DNA from 2 places in the Streptomyces sp. NPDC050418 genome. Region 2 is predicted to be linked to the other one. Evidence: riboswitches for the same ligand, from Rfam matches in the RefSeq annotation. Region 2 holds a riboswitch; the other holds the start of a gene.
The links. A riboswitch is a leader RNA that binds a small molecule or an ion and turns the genes downstream of it on or off. The one in region 2 is predicted to bind S-adenosylmethionine.
Positions count from the first base shown of each region.

Region 1: another riboswitch for S-adenosylmethionine. It lies ahead of ACIBI4_RS17585 (aminotransferase class V-fold PLP-dependent enzyme); the one in region 2 lies ahead of thrC (threonine synthase).

Region 1 is NZ_JBITIG010000006.1:502,666-510,203, forward strand. Features, by position in the region: gene ACIBI4_RS17575 (glycerate kinase) at 1-825, shown strand, start outside; gene ACIBI4_RS17580 (hypothetical protein) at 857-1,237, opposite strand; gene ACIBI4_RS17585 (aminotransferase class V-fold PLP-dependent enzyme) at 1,314-2,717, opposite strand; SAM riboswitch class IV at 2,895-3,013, opposite strand; gene trpD (anthranilate phosphoribosyltransferase) at 3,117-4,181, opposite strand; gene ACIBI4_RS17595 (cytochrome bc complex cytochrome b subunit) at 4,304-5,938, opposite strand; gene ACIBI4_RS17600 (Rieske 2Fe-2S domain-containing protein) at 5,935-6,987, opposite strand; gene ACIBI4_RS17605 (c-type cytochrome) at 6,984-7,538, opposite strand, start outside.
Region 2 is NZ_JBITIG010000005.1:508,109-515,646, forward strand. Features, by position in the region: gene ACIBI4_RS15050 (glycoside hydrolase family 172 protein) at 106-2,610, opposite strand; gene ACIBI4_RS15055 (cold-shock protein) at 2,811-3,014, opposite strand; gene ACIBI4_RS15060 (MoaD/ThiS family protein) at 3,448-3,723, opposite strand; gene thrC (threonine synthase) at 3,775-5,061, opposite strand; SAM riboswitch class I at 5,079-5,224, opposite strand; gene ACIBI4_RS15070 (glucosyl-3-phosphoglycerate synthase) at 5,374-6,321, shown strand; gene ACIBI4_RS15075 (hypothetical protein) at 6,425-7,538, shown strand, end outside.

The sequences.
Region 1 (7,538 bases), on a different contig from region 2:
ACGTACGGCGTCGGGCAGCTGATCCGCGCCGCGCTCGACGACGGTGTGCGCCGGATCCTCGTCGGCTGCGGCGACTCCGGTACGTCGGACGGGGGCGCCGGTGCGCTGCAGGCGCTCGGGGCGCGGCTGCTCGACGCGGACGGGCGTGAACTCCCGTACGGCGGCAGCGCCTTGCGCGCACTCCACCGCATCGACACGAGCGGCCTCGACCCGCGCCTGAAGGACACCGAACTCAAGGTCGCCTGCAACCCGTTCAACATCCTGTGCGGCGAACGCGGGGTCGCGCGGGTCTTCGGCCCGCAGAAGGGCGCCACACCGCGGCAGGTGGAGGAGCTGTCCGAGGCGATGGACCGCTGGGCGAGCGCCCTGGAGCGGGATCTGCCGTGCGACCTTGACCTGCGGGAGGGCCCGGGTACCGGCGCGTCGGGCGGCCTGGGCGCCGGCCTCGCGGCGCTCGGCGCCCGCCTCCTGCCCCGCTTCGAGGTCCTCCTCGACCATCTGGACCTGGACGCCCGTCTGGCCCGCGCCGACCTGGTCGTCACGGCCGAGGGCGCGCTCGACCACCAGAGCCCGCGCGGCAAGGTCCCCGCGGAGGTCGCCCGCCGCGCCAAGCTCGCCGACCGCCCGGTCCTGGTCCTCGCGGGCACGATCGGCGAGGGCGCCCACCACATCCACGCCTCGGGCGTCGACGCCTACTCGTCCATCCTCCCGGCCCCGGTCTCCCTGCCCGAAGCCCTGGGCAGGGGCGCGGAGTTCCTCACGGACGCGACCGAGCGGGCGCTGCGGATGGTGGTGCTGGGGGCGCAGTTGAGGGCGGCGGCGTGAGGGGAGTCAGGCGAGCCGGTGCACCCACCGCTCACTCCGGCAGATCGACCGCCGCGAGCCGCAGCACCAGGCGTTCGGACAGCGCACCGTGGTCGAGCACCGCGTCCCGCAGATTCGGACCGTCCACGAACTCCGTGGCCATCCACGGCCGTTCGCACTCGGTGTCGGCGTCGAGGACCCGCGCGGTGTGCGTCCCGGTACCGCCCACGGACTGCGCGGCCCGCACCTCGTGCCGGAAGCGCGCACGGAATGTGCGGTCCGCCGCGTGCTCGGCCCGCACCACCTTCACGGCCAGCTCGTGCCCCGCGCGCGACCGGGCGTAGAACACCTCGCCCATGCCCCCGCCGCCGAGCCGCCCGATCACCTCGTACGGCCCGATCCGGCGCGGATCCGACTCCAGCAGCTCGTCCACCGTGCTCCCCCGTCCGATGCCCACCGCCGTGAGCAAGATGGTACGGCGGTTGCCGGTGGGAGATCAGGGGCAGCGCTTACGCGGCGCCGGACGTGTCCGGAACACAACGCCCGTCCTGCGTGCGGTAGTTCCAGCGCGCCCCGTCCCGCACAAGCCCGGCGACGGCCCGCACGAATCGCTCCACATGCTCGTCGGGCGTCCCGGCGCCGAAGCTCACCCGGATCGCGTTGAGCGACTTCTCGCCGGGCGCCGCCTCCGGCGCACCGCACTCGCCCTGCTCCTGCGGGTCGCTGCCGAGCAGCGTGCGGACCAGCGGGTGGGCGCAGAACAGACCGTCGCGCACCCCGATGCCGTACTCGGCGGAAAGCGCCGCGGCGAAGTGCGAGCTGTTCCAGCCCTCGACGACGAAGGAGATCACACCGACGCGCGGGGCGTCGTCACCGAACAGCGAGAGCACCTTGACCTGCGGAACCTCGGCGAGCCCGGTGCGCACACGGGCGATCAGCTCCTGCTCGCGCGCGACGAGCGTGTCGAAGCCCGCCTCGGTGAGCGCCTTGCACGCGGACGCGATCGAGTAGGCACCGATCACGTTCGGCGAACCCGCCTCGTGCCGCGCCGCCGTGGTGTGCCACTCGACGTCCACACCGCCGTCGGTGCGCCGCGCGACCGACTTGGACGCGCCGCCGCCCGCGAGGTACGGCTCGGCGTCCTGCAGCCAGTCGGCCCGTCCGGCGAGCACCCCTGAGCCGAAGGGCGCGTACAGCTTGTGGCCGGAGAACGCCACCCAGTCGACGTCCAGCTCCTGTACGGAGACGGGGTGATGGGGCGCGAGCTGGGCGGCGTCGAGCACGATGCGCGCACCGTGCGCGTGAGCGGCCGCCGCCAGCTCGCGCACCGGCCAGAGCTCACCGGTGACATTGGACGCTCCGGTGACGCACACGAGCGCGGGGCCGTAGGGGTCGCGGTCGGCGAGGGCGCGCTCCAGGGTCTGGACGGCCTCACCCGGCGTACGGGGCGCGTTGAGGTAGGTGACGCGGGCATCGCGCCAGGGCAGCAGCGACGCGTGGTGCTCGGTCTCGAAGACGAACACCTGGCAGTCGGCGGGCAGCGTCTGGGCCAGCAGGTTCAGCGAGTCGGTGGTCGACCGGGTGAAGACCACCTGGTCGTCGTCACGGCAGTCGAGGAACTCCTCGACGGTGCGCCGCGCGTTCTCGAACAGGTCGGTGGAGAGCTGCGAGAGGTAGCCGGCGCCCCGGTGCACGGACCCGTAGTACGGGGCGTACGCGGCCACGTCGTCCCAGACCCGCTGCAGGGCGGGCGCGCTGGCGGCGTAGTCGAGCGCGGCGTAGGTGACTTCGCCGCCGGTGACCAGGGGGACGCGGACATCGCGGCCGAGGACGGGGAGCGGCCCGGAACAGGCCGGGTCGGCGTCGGCCGAGGCTTCGAGGGCGGTGGCGGCGGTGTTCAGGTACGCGGACATGGCGAACTCCCGTATGAGGCAGGCGAATTCACTGCGCGGCGGCTCCGGAACAATGCACGGAGGGCGCAAGTGATGAAGGAAAAGAGGTGCGCGGAAGTGGGGCGGATTCGCCCTATCGCATTCGCTTGCTCACGAGACTGCTCCCTCGAAAACCAGGACCCCTGGTCGTTCGCGAGGGGTCCGCGCTTGCCGCCGGACGTTGTCGTCTGCGGCCTGGTCTTCACCCGGGGCACCCCGCCACGGACGGAGGGTTGCCGGACAGCGGGCCGGGGCCGTAGTCGCTGTCACTCATGACCTGTGCAGCATCTTGCCAGATGACCGTGAACGCGCAAGGCGCAGTCCGCGATACGGACTGCGCCTTGCGTCACACCTGTGCCGTTTCCGGCACTTCCACGCCTCTCAGGCGTTGCTGGCCGCGACCCACCGCTCCAGGGTCCGCTGCGCGGCACCCGAGTCGATGGCCTCGGCGGCCCGGTCCATCCCGGCCCGCAGCTGCCCGGCGAGCGAGGCGCCGGTCGGCTCCGAGGCGACCAGGGCGGCCGCCGAGTTCAGCAGCACCGCGTCGCGTACGGGCCCGGTCTCGCCGGCGAGGACCCGCCGCGCGACCTCCGCGTTGAACGAGGCGTCGGCCCCGCGCAGCGCCTCGACCGGGACGAGCTCCAGACCGACCTCGCGCGGATCGAAGCTCTCCTCGCGCACGACGCCGTCGCGCACGATCCACACCCGCGAGGTCGAGGTGGTGGTGAGCTCGTCCAGCCCGTCGTCGCCGCGGAACACCAGCGAGGAGTTCCCGCGCTCGGCGAACACCCCGGCCACGATCGGCGCCATCCGCGGATCGGCCACGCCGACCGCCTGCGCCTTCACGCGTGCCGGGTTGGTGAGCGGCCCGAGCACGTTGAAGATCGTCCGGATCCCCAACTGGCCGCGCGCGGCACCGGCGTGACGCAGCGCCGGGTGGAACTTCACGGCGAAGCAGAAGGTGATCCCGGCTTCCTCGGCCACCTCGGCAACGCGCTGCGGGGTCAGCTCCAGGTTGACGCCGAGCTTCTCCAGGACGTCGGACGAGCCCGAGGCCGACGAGGCGGCCCGGTTGCCGTGCTTGACGACCTTGGCCCCCGTGCCGGCCACGACGATCGACGACATGGTCGAGATGTTGACGGTCTTGGCGCCGTCACCGCCGGTCCCGACGATGTCCACGGTCGGCCCGGACACCTCGATGGTGTTGGCGTGCTCGTACATGGCCCGTACGAGACCGGTGATCTCGTCGACCGTCTCGCCCTTGGCGCGCAGCGCGACCACGAACCCGGCGATCTGCGCGTCGGTGGCCTCGCCGCGCATGATCCGGTCCATCGCCCAGAAGGTGTCGTCCGCGCTCTGGTCGCGCCCGTCGAGCAGTCCGTTCAGTACGCCGGGCCAGGAACGGACCGCCGTGGTGTCGCCTCCAGCGGGGGTCACAGCGCTCATGGTCGCTCCTGGTGTCGTCAAGAAAAAGGACGGGCCCAGCCTAGCCAAGCCCCGGGACGGCAAAGAGCCCCGTCCAGCGAATGGACGGGGCTCTCGCCGTGGCGAACTATGTGTTCAGGCGATCAGTGGTGGCCGTGGCCGCTGGTGATCTCCTGGTATTCCTCGGCCGTGGCCTTCGGAATCTGGTTGTCCTCGCCGTACATGCCCTGCGAGAGCTTGGCCTTGAGCTTCTGCGTGCCCTTGACCTTGCGCTCGACACCGTTCTCGTCGACCGTCGGGCCGAGCTCGAGCGGCGCGTACTGCTCGTGCGCGGTCAGCGTGTGCAGGGCCTCCTGGTTCAGGGGCTCGTGCACCTCGATGAACTCACCGTGCGGCAGACGCTTGATGATGCCGGACTCGCGTCCGTGCAGCACCTTGTCCTTGTCGCGGCGCTGGAGGCCGAGGCAGATCCGCTTGGTGACGATGAACGCGATGACCGGTCCGACGAAGAACGCGATGCGGACGAACCAGGTGATCGAGTTGATCGACAGGTGGAAGTGGGTCGCCCAGAGGTCGTTTCCACCACCGATCAGCAGGATCATGTACCAGGTCAGCCAGGCCACACCGAAGGCCGTACGGGTCGGGGCGTTGCGCGGGCGGTCCAGGATGTGGTGCTCGCGCTTGTCGCCGGTGACCCAGGACTCGATGAACGGCCAGACCGCGATCGTGACGAGCACGAGCGGGAAGATGATCAGCGGGATGAACACACCCAGGACCAGCGTGTGGCCCCAGATGTTGATCTCCCAGCCCGGCATGACTCGGATCAGGCCTTCGGAGAAGCCCATGTACCAGTCGGGCTGCGCACCGGTGGACACCTGGTCCGGACGGTACGGGCCGATGGCCCAGATCGGGTTGATCGTGGCGATCGCCGAGACCACCGCGATCACACCGAAGACCAGGAAGAAGAAGCCTCCGGCCTTCGCCATGTACACGGGAAGCAGCGGCATGCCGACCACGTTCTTGTTGGTCTTGCCGGCACCCGCGAACTGCGTGTGCTTGTGGTAGAAGACCAGGATCAGGTGCGCCACCACGAGGCCGAGCATGATGCCCGGCAGCAGCAGGATGTGCACCGAGTAGAACCGGGCCACGAAGTCGCCGCCGGGGAACTCTCCGCCGAACAGGAACATCGACAGATACGTGCCCACGACCGGCACCGACAGCACGGCGCCCTGCATGAAGCGGACACCGGTTCCTGAAAGCAGGTCGTCCGGCAGCGAGTAACCGGTGAAACCGGTGAACATGCCGAGGACCAGCAGCAGGAAGCCGAAGAGCCAGTTGACCTCACGCGGCTTGCGGAACGCGCCCGTGAAGAACACACGCATCATGTGCACGAGCATCGCCGCGACGAAGATCAGCGCCGCCCAGTGGTGGATCTGCCGGATCAGCAGACCACCGCGCACATCGAAGGAGATGTGCATGGTCGAGTTGAACGCCTCGGACATCAGCTGTCCCTGCAGCGGGACGTAACTGCCGTGGTACTCCACCTCGTTCATCGACGGGTGGAAGAACAGCGTCAGGTACACACCCGTGAGGATGATGATGAGGAAGCTGTACAGGCAGATCTCGCCGAGCATGAAGGACCAGTGGTCCGGAAAGATCTTCCGCATGTTGGCCTTGGCCAGGGAGTAGATCCCGAGGCGGCCGTCGGCCCAGTCGGCAACCCGCTCGCCGGCGGGTGCTTTGCGCTTATCCGTAGAAGAAGCAGGTGTGGTGCTCATCCGCGCTCCCAGAAGGCAGGACCGACAGGCTCCTCGAAGTCGCCGAGCGCCTCGAGGTAACCCTCCTCGTTCACGCCGATGCGCAGCTGCGGCAGGGCGTGGCCGGCGGGACCGAAGATCACTCGGGCGCCGTCGGTGAGGTCGAAAGTGGACTGGTGGCACGGGCACAGCACGTGGTGCGTCTGCTGCTCGTACAGGGAGATCGGGCAGCCCACGTGGGTGCAGATCTTCGAGTACGCCACGATGCCGTCGTGCGACCACTCGAGTTCCTGCTTGTCCTTGATGTCGTCCGGCGCGATGCGGACGATCATCAGGGCGGCCTTGGCGATCTGCGTCTGGAAGTCGTGGTCGTGCTCCTCCAGGCCCTCGGGCTTGGCGAAGGTCAGCGACCCGACCGGGACGTCCGAGGGACGCAGCGGCTCGTTCGTGTTCTGGTTCACGAGCAGCTTGCCCTTGGCCCACAGCGTGTGCCGGAGCTTGTCCTCGGGCAGCGGACCGAGGTCGCGCAGGAGGACGACGCCGGACAGCGGCACCAGGGTCAGCGCACCGAACATGGTGTTGCGGATGAGCTTGCGCCGGCCCAGGGCCGACTCCTTGGCGCCCTGCTTGAAGTCGGCGAGCACCTTCGCCTTGACCTCGGGCGAGGCCTCGATGGCGTGCCGCTCGTCGGCGATCTCCTCGTCGGACATCAGGGTGCGGGCCCAGTGGACCGCGCCCGCGCCGATGCAGAACAGCGCGATGCCGAGGGTCATGCCCAGGGCGAAGTTCAGCGCGCTGATGTGCCCCAGCGGCCAGACATAGATGCTCTTGTCGACCGGGAACGCCACATACGAGGCGATGAAGCCGATCGTGGCGAGCATCGAGAGCGTGAACAGGAAGGCGACCGTGCGCTCGGAGCGCTTGGCGGCCCGCTCGTCGATGTCCTGGATGCGGTGCTCGTGGGGCGGCAGACCCGGGTCGGCGAACGGGTGCTCCCCGTGCTTCTCCAGGGTGGTGCCGTCGGCCTGCGCTACGGGCAGGTTCTCTTCTGGAATGTCTTGGCTGCTCATGACTTCTTGGCCTTTGCGGTCCGCGCGGCGACCCACACAGCGACGGCGATCAGGGTGCCGAGACCGAAGATCCAGGCGAACAGACCCTCGCTGACCGGACCGAGGCCGCCCAGCTTGAGACCGCCGGGGCTCTCCGTCTTCTCACCGTTGACCGCGTCAAGGTACGCGATGATGTCCCTCTTCTGCTTCTCCGGCATCGTCGTGTCGGGGAAGGACGGCATGTTCTGCGGGCCGGTCTGCATGGCCTCGTAGATGTGCTTGGGGCTGACGCCCTCGAGGCTCGGTGCGAACTTGCCCTTGGTGAGGGCGCCGCCCTCACCGGTGAAGTTGTGGCACTGCGCGCAGTTGGTACGGAACAGCTCGCCACCCTTGGCGATGTCCGCACCCTCGATGCTGTACTGCTTGTCGGTCGGCGTGACCGGACCGGCGCCGAGGGACGCGATGTACGCGGCCAGCTGGTCGATCTGGGCCTGCGAGTAGATGTTCTTCTTCTTCGGCACCTGGGCGCCGGGCTGCTGGGCCGGCATACGGCCCGTGGCCACCTGGAAGTC
Region 2 (7,538 bases):
TAGCACTCGCCCCTGTCGAGTGCAAGCGGCTCAGGAGAGTCCGCGCGGGACTCCGCGCAGGGCGAAAGGCCCACCCCGTCGCCCCGCGCGGACCGGCGTCCGAGGTCAGCGCAGGCTGTACGCGCTGTACGAGGCGGCGGACCAGTCCGGCGCCCCGTCCACGGGTGTCAGGGTCACGGTGACCGAGGCCTTGCCCGCGGTGATCCCGGCCGGGATCGGGTACGCGTCCTCCAGCCAGCGCCGGTCGCCGTTGCCGAGCGGCTGGAGCCAGTCGGGCAGCGCCCGGCCGTTCACGGAGACCTTCACGTGCTGGTACGCGTGCTGCTGGTCGGAGAGCCGGCGCAGTTCGACGCCCCGGTTGCCGCGGTCGGTCGCGAGCTTGAAGGAGACCTCGGCGCCGGTGGCCCGGGTGTCGGCGGTCAGACCCGGCGCGTTGCGCAGATCGCCTTCGAAGCGGGAGGTGAGGCGCCGCACCTCACCGGGGGCGGTCGAGGTGTACGCGTGCGCCCGCTCGCTGTCCGTGTCCCCGAGCGTGAGGGAGTCGGTGCGGGTGCTCGCCGCGGCGGAGCGTCCGTACCAGTACGCGGTGGACGAGTAGTCCGCCGCCACGTCGTTGGTCGGGCCGTGCTCGATGCCGTAGTCGATCGAGGACGAGAACGGCACCGCGTCGTGCAGCATCAGCCGGAACGCGCCCGTGCAGTCCTTGCCGGTCCCGCAGCCCGTGCCGCCTCCCAGGTGGGTCGGGTTGCCGTGCCAGGGAGCGGAGAACGTCTCGCGGTTGAAGTACCAGCCGGCCTGGTAGAAGTCCTCGGATCCGGTGCCGTGGATCTGCGGGCTGCGCGAGCCGTCCACGTGCACCCGCTCGTCGCCTTCGAGGAAGAACCGGGTGGCCGGCCCCTCCATGGTGTGGGTGACGCCCGCGAACTTGCCCTGCCCGGACGCCTTGAGGAACGTCCAGCTCTTCCCGTCCTGGGTGGGGCCCGCGTGCGAGGCGGCACCGAAGTGCCCCTGCGCCCCGGAGCGCACGGCGCGCGCGTGTGCCGGGGAGGGGGCGGCGGTGACCTCGGCCTCGCCCGCGGTGACGGCGGTGCGCGAGCCGTTGAAGAGGGAGACGGTGGCCCGGTCGGCGAACGGCATGGGCCACCACGAGGAGAGCGTGGCCGTCTTCGCGTCGATGCCGTACATCAGCGAGCGGACGTCGTTGAGCGCCTGGCCCGAGCCGAAGAACTCGCCGAGCGGGGCGTCGACGGTGCGTTCGCCGTCGAAGGAGACGCGGATCCTGAGGTCTTCGAGGAGGGCGCGGGTGGCGCGCACCTTGGCGAGTTCCTCGTCATTGAACGGGAACGCGAAGGTCCGGTCGCCCTGCCAGGTCTGCGCGGTGATCTGGTAGGCGTGCGCCGCCTCGTCCGCCGTGTCGCCGACGTCCACGGTGTCGGTGCGGCGGGCCTCGCCGCCGACGAGGCTGTCGGCCCAGTACGTGAACTCGTTGTAGTCCAGGGACGAGGAGACGAAGGCGTTCCTGACGGTGATCCGCGCCTTGCCCGCGGTCGCCGACGCCGGCAGGTCGACGGTCTGCTCGGCCCACACCCCGCCGCCGGAGGCCTCGTTGGCGGGCCAGGCGGCCACCTTCACCCCGTCCACGTACACGTCCGCGACCTGCTGGGCGATGGACGGGTCGAGCCGGCGCGTCAGCCGTACGCCCTGGTTCGCGGGGTCGACGGCCACGGTGAACTCGCTGGCGCCGCCCGCACCGAAGGCCCGCCCCTCGTCCGCGGCGGTACGCGGTGTGACGTGCTCGGCCTGCGGGAGGCGCACCTTCAGCGCGGAGAGCAGGCCCGCCTTGCCGGTGCGGGCCAGGGTCTGGGTCCCGCCGGGCGCGATGCTCAGCGGCGCCTTCGTCGTGGTGGCGCCGGGCAGTTGCGGCTTCGGGTCGGCGGTTCCGGCCTTGCGCAGGACGCTCAGGACGTCCTCGGCCTTGTCGCGCGGGTCGAAGGTGGTGACGCCCGCGGCGTCGTCGAAGGTCCGGTACGAGACATGGTGGAAGAGCGGGTTGTTCTCGGTGGTGATCCGCATCGACTGGCGGTACGGCATGGGGACTTCGACGTAGACGCCGCCGGAGCTGTCGTCCGCGTTGCCGACGAGCGGCTCGGCGAACGGCGCTCCGAGCTTGCCGTCGACGAGGTCCTGCAGCGGGGCGTCCACGACCTTGCGGCCGTCGAGCTCGATCGTGATCCTCCCGGTGCGGCTGACGTCGCCGCCGTCCCGTGTGAACCAGAGGGCGCCGATCTCGCCCGCCCCCTCGGCCTCGGCGATGACGCAGCCCGCGGCCGACTCCCGCAGACAGGAGTAGCGGCCGTCGAACCCGTCGTGGTTGTTGCCGCCGGTCCGGTCGAAGCTGGAGAACTGCTTGGTCTGCACGCCGTCCGGGAGGCCGGCGAACCGGTCGAGCTGCCGGTAGGTGTCCCAGCCGACGGGGCCTTTTGCGTCCGCGGCCGGCGCCGCCGCGGGGGCGGGTTCTTCCGCCGCTCCGGCCGCCGAGGGCGGCACCACCGCCGCGGCGAGCGCGAGGGCCGCGGCCGCGGAGCCGCGTATCCACCTGCGAGGTCTCACGTGTGCCTCCTGCTGTCGATCCGCCAGGTCTCTGTGCAATCGATTTCAGAGCTACGGGCGGGAAGCTAGGGGCAGTTGGAGGGGTGGTCAAGGGGATACGGCGGTATCGATTTCACGATGCCGGGGCAAACAAGAGGGTCCGCACCCCGTTCCCGGGATGCGGACCCTCCATCACGTCGTTGCAGACTGCTCCGGCGCGATCAGCCAGCCACACGGACCATGTCCGCCTGCGGCCCCTTCTGACCCTGCGAGATCTCGAACTCGACCCGCTGGCCCTCTTCAAGGGTGCGGTAGCCGTCCATCTGAATCGCGCTGTAGTGGACGAATACATCCGCACCACCGTCGACCGCGATGAAGCCGTAGCCCTTCTCCGCGTTGAACCACTTGACGGTGCCCTGAGCCATGCCTAACTCCCCTATTACTGGCCCTTGCACAGATCCGCACTTCGCAGGATCCGGGTCAGACTCACCCCCCGACAGGTGGAGGTGATGCGCCGGAACGCGTCGACCGCCGCTGAATGTATCTGTCCAACTGCCGTCTGCAACAGGTCAATCGGACGAGAATTCTGGGCACGACCGATCGGGAATTTGCGGAGAATTCCGTGAACTTCAGGGCAAGTCGGGCCCGACATAGGGGCCGAAACGTGCAAATGGCGCGAGCATCATTGCGAGTTATTGGCGGTGCGCGCGCGAGTTCTCATATGACCCCGGCACACTCTTCTTCGCGCCTGCCTCGAAAGGCGAAACAGCATTCCCAACTGTACCGCGCTCAACCATGCAGAATTGCCCCCTCCGCTTCCCGTACGGAAGCGAAGAGGGCAATCCGGAGCAGCGGGGATCAGCCGCCGGCGACGGCGGGGATGATCGAGACGCCGGCCCCGTCCGGGGTGGCCGTCTCCAGGCCCTGCTCGAAGCGCACGTCGTCGTCGTTCACGTACACGTTCACGAAGCGGCGGAGCTTGCCCTGGTCGTCGAGCACGCGGGCGGCGATCCCGGTGTGGTTCTTCTCCAGGTCCGCGATGACCTCGCCGAGGTTCGCGCCCTCGGCCGGGACCTCGGCCTGACCGCCGGTGTAGGTGCGCAGGATGGTGGGGATTCGGACGTTCACGCTCATGGGATCGAAGCCTTTCAGGAGGAGCAGGGGGTACGGCGGCGTACGGCGGCGTCAGCTCGCGAGACCGGTCGCGCGGAACGCGTCGAGGTTCGGACGGATGGTCGCGGTCGCACCGGCACCGGCGACCGCGTCGAGGGTCTTGAGGCCGTCGCCAGTGTTCAGGACCACCGTGGTCAGCGTCGGGTCGAGCACGCCTTCCTTGACGAGCTTGTGCGTCACACCGACGGTCACACCGCCCGCGGTCTCCGCGAAGATGCCCTCGGTCCGCGCGAGCAGCCTGATCGCGTCCACGACCTGCTCGTCGTTGACATCCTCCACGGCGCCGCCGGTGCGGCGCGCGATGTCGAGGACGTACGGGCCGTCGGCCGGGTTGCCGATCGCGAGCGACTTCGCGATGGTGTCCGGCTTCTGCGGCCGTACGACGTCGTGGCCGCCCTTGAACGCCACGGAGACCGGGGAGCAGCCCTCGGCCTGGGCGCCGAAGATCTTGTACGGCTTGTCCTCGACCAGGCCGAGCTTGATCAGCTCCTGCAGGCCCTTGTCGATCTTCGTGAGCTGCGAGCCGGACGCGATCGGGATGACCAGCTGGTCGGGGAGCTGCCAGCCGAGCTGCTCGCAGATCTCGTACGCGAGGGTCTTGGAGCCCTCCGCGTAGTACGGGCGCAGGTTCACGTTGACGAAGCCCCAGCCCTCGCCCAGCGGGTCGCCGATGAGCTCGGAGCAGAAGCGGTTGACGTCGTCGTAGTTGCCCTCGATGGCGACGAGCTCGCCGCCGTAGACGGCGGCCATCACGACCTTGCCCTGCTCCAGGTCGTGCGGGATGAACACACAGGAGCGCAGTCCGGCCCGGGCGGCCGCGGCGCCGACGGCGCCCGCGAGGTTGCCCGTCGAGGAGCAGGAGAGCGTGGTGAAACCGAAGGCGCGGGCGGCCTCGATGGCCTGGGCGACGACACGGTCCTTGAAGGAGTGCGTGGGGTTGCCGGAGTCGTCCTTGACGAACAGCTTGCCCTCGTCGATGCCGATTTCCCGCGCAAGGTTGTCGGCCTTGACGAGCTTGGTCCAGCCCGGGTTCAGGTTCGGCTTCTCGGCGACGTCGGCCGGTACGGGCAGCAGCGGGGCGTAGCGCCAGATGTTCGCGGGGCCCGCCTCGATGCGGCGGCGGAGCTCCTCGGTGTCGTGCGCGGAGAAGTCGTAGGCGATCTCGAGGGGGCCGAAACACTCCTCGCAGGCGAAGAGCGGGCCGAGCGGGACGCGGTGGCCGCATTCGCGGCAGCTCAGGGCCGTGGCGGGTCCGAGGTCCACGGAAGTGGTGGTGTTTTCAACCGTCTGTGCAGACATGAGAGGGAGGCCCTTTCTCCTCATCTTCCTCAGGGCGCACTTCGCCGTGAGACGGATTTGGCACCTTCCCTAGTCAGGGACCTCGCGTCGCGCGGTGCGAGAACTGACTGGAGGGTTGCCGGGGCTTCAACGGGCCGTATCCCTCTGCCCCTCTGGATGAGCGGTATGACCTGGCATCCGCCAGGTGTTTGTGTGGACGGTGACCCCCGACATGCGACGGTCATCCGCGTTGTTCAAGACTGTAACCGAACGCCCCGACCGTTGAGATAGTCGTCCGAACGGCGAGATGGATCACACCAAGGAGTGGCAGACGTGCTCGATGAGGTGGAGCGCTGGCTGGAGCGGCGCTCCTGGTCGGTGAAGGACCGGCCGCTCGACCTGCTGCTGGCGGAGAAGGCCCGGCAGGGGACGACGGTCAGCGTCGTGCTGCCCGCCCTCGACGAGGAGGCCACGGTCGGACAGATCGTCACCGTGATCCGGCGCGAGCTGATGAGCCCCGCGGCCCCGCTCGTCGACGAGCTCCTGGTGATCGACTCGGGCTCGACGGACCGTACGGCCGAGGTGGCCGCCGCGGCCGGCGCCCGCGTGGTGCACCGGGACGCGATCCTGCCGCGGATCCCCGCCGTCCCCGGCAAGGGCGAGGTCCTGTGGCGCTCGCTGCTCGTGACGAGCGGCGAGATCGTGTGCTTCGTGGACGCGGACCTGCGCGAGTTCTCGCCGGACTTCGTGAGCGGCATCGTCGGACCGCTGCTCACCGAACCCGAGGTCCAGTTCGTGAAGGCGATGTACGACCGCCCCCTCGGGGACGAGGCCGGGCAGGGCGGCCGGGTCACAGAGCTCGTCGCCCGTCCGCTCCTGAACCTGCACTGGCCCCAACTGGCCGGATTCGTCCAGCCGTTGGGCGGCGAGTACGCGGCCCGGCGCTCGCTGCTCGAACAGCTGCCCTTCCCCGTCGGATACGGCGTCGAGCTCGGCCTCCTCGTCGATGCCCTGCACACCGTGGGCCTGGACGCGCTCGCCCAGGTCGACGTCGGGGTGCGCAAGCACCGCCACCAGGACGGGCGGGCGCTCGGCCGGATGGCGGCGGCGATCTACCGCACGGCCCAGCTGCGCCTGGCCCGCGGCCATCTCGTACGGCCCCGGCTCACGCAGTTCGAGCGGGGCGCGGAGGGGTTCGAGCCGCGGACGCACGCGGTGGACACGGAGGAGCGGCCGCCGATGACGGAGATCGCGGAGTACCGGGCGCGGCGGGTGGCCTAGCGGGCAGGGCGCGACGGGTGGCGTCATCGCGGGAGTGCGTGGCGTGCCCGTTTCCGGTCATGCCTATTGCCTAAATTTCCCATTTATGTGGGTTAGACAAGCAATGGGAAGGGTCAGGCGCCGCACGGTGGGCGCGCTGGTCGCCACCGCCGCCGCCGCGACCTCGCTGACCGGGCTCACGCCCGCCGCCGCGATCGTCGTCGAACCGTTCGCCAAGCGCTACGACGAGGCGCTGTACGGAGACTTCATCACGCTCGGCAACGCGGTACTCGACTGCCCGAGTGCACCGCCGGACCTGGTGGCACGCTGCCGCGCCGCGCAGGCCGGCACGACGCCCGAGAACAACAACCAGTTCCCGATGCAGTACACGGACACGGCCGGTCTCACCACGGACGTGTTCAACTCCAGCACCGGCAGGCTGACGATCCCGCCGGGCGCCGAAGTCGCGTACGCGCGGCTGTTCTGGGGCGGCAACGACGGTACGTACAAGCTGGGCCGCAACCAGATCCAGCGCTGTGACACCTCAGGTCTCGCGACCCCCGCGCCCGGCGACCCGCTGACCACGCGGCCCGTCCTCAAGGTGGGCGGCGGTACGGAAACGCGCGTGACCGTGCAGAACGCGGTGAAGACCCCGGCAGAGACCGGCGGTCCGCACTACTACACCGCCGAGGCGGACGTGACCGCGCAGTTCGCCGCGGCGCCCACCGGCTCCCCGCTCCCGATCGCCGTCGGCGACGTCTGGGCGCCGACCGGGAACGGCTGCGTCGGCGGCTGGTCGCTGACCGTCGTCTACAAGTACGACGCCCCGAACGAAACGTACGCGCCGGACCGCAAGAACGTGTACGTCTACGGCGGCCACGTGGTGCAGCGGTCCACCGACCCGGACACCACGATCAAGGTCGACGGGTTCTACCGCACCGGCAACGACCCGCTGCGCACCAGCGTCACCGCGTACGAGGGCGACGCGAACGTCAACGGCGACCGGTTCCTGGTGAACGCGACCAACATCCCCAACGAGAACGGGGACACCAACAACTTCTTCAACAGCCACGCCCAGGGCTGCGCGGACCCCTGCGACCCGAACAACTTCAGCATCGACGCGAAGACCGTCGAGATCCCCGGGTCCACCATCAAGCAGGGCGCCACCTCGGCGGACCTGACGTTCCGCACCCGCGGCGACACGTATGTGCCGCAGGCGCTGGCGTTCTCCGTGCCCG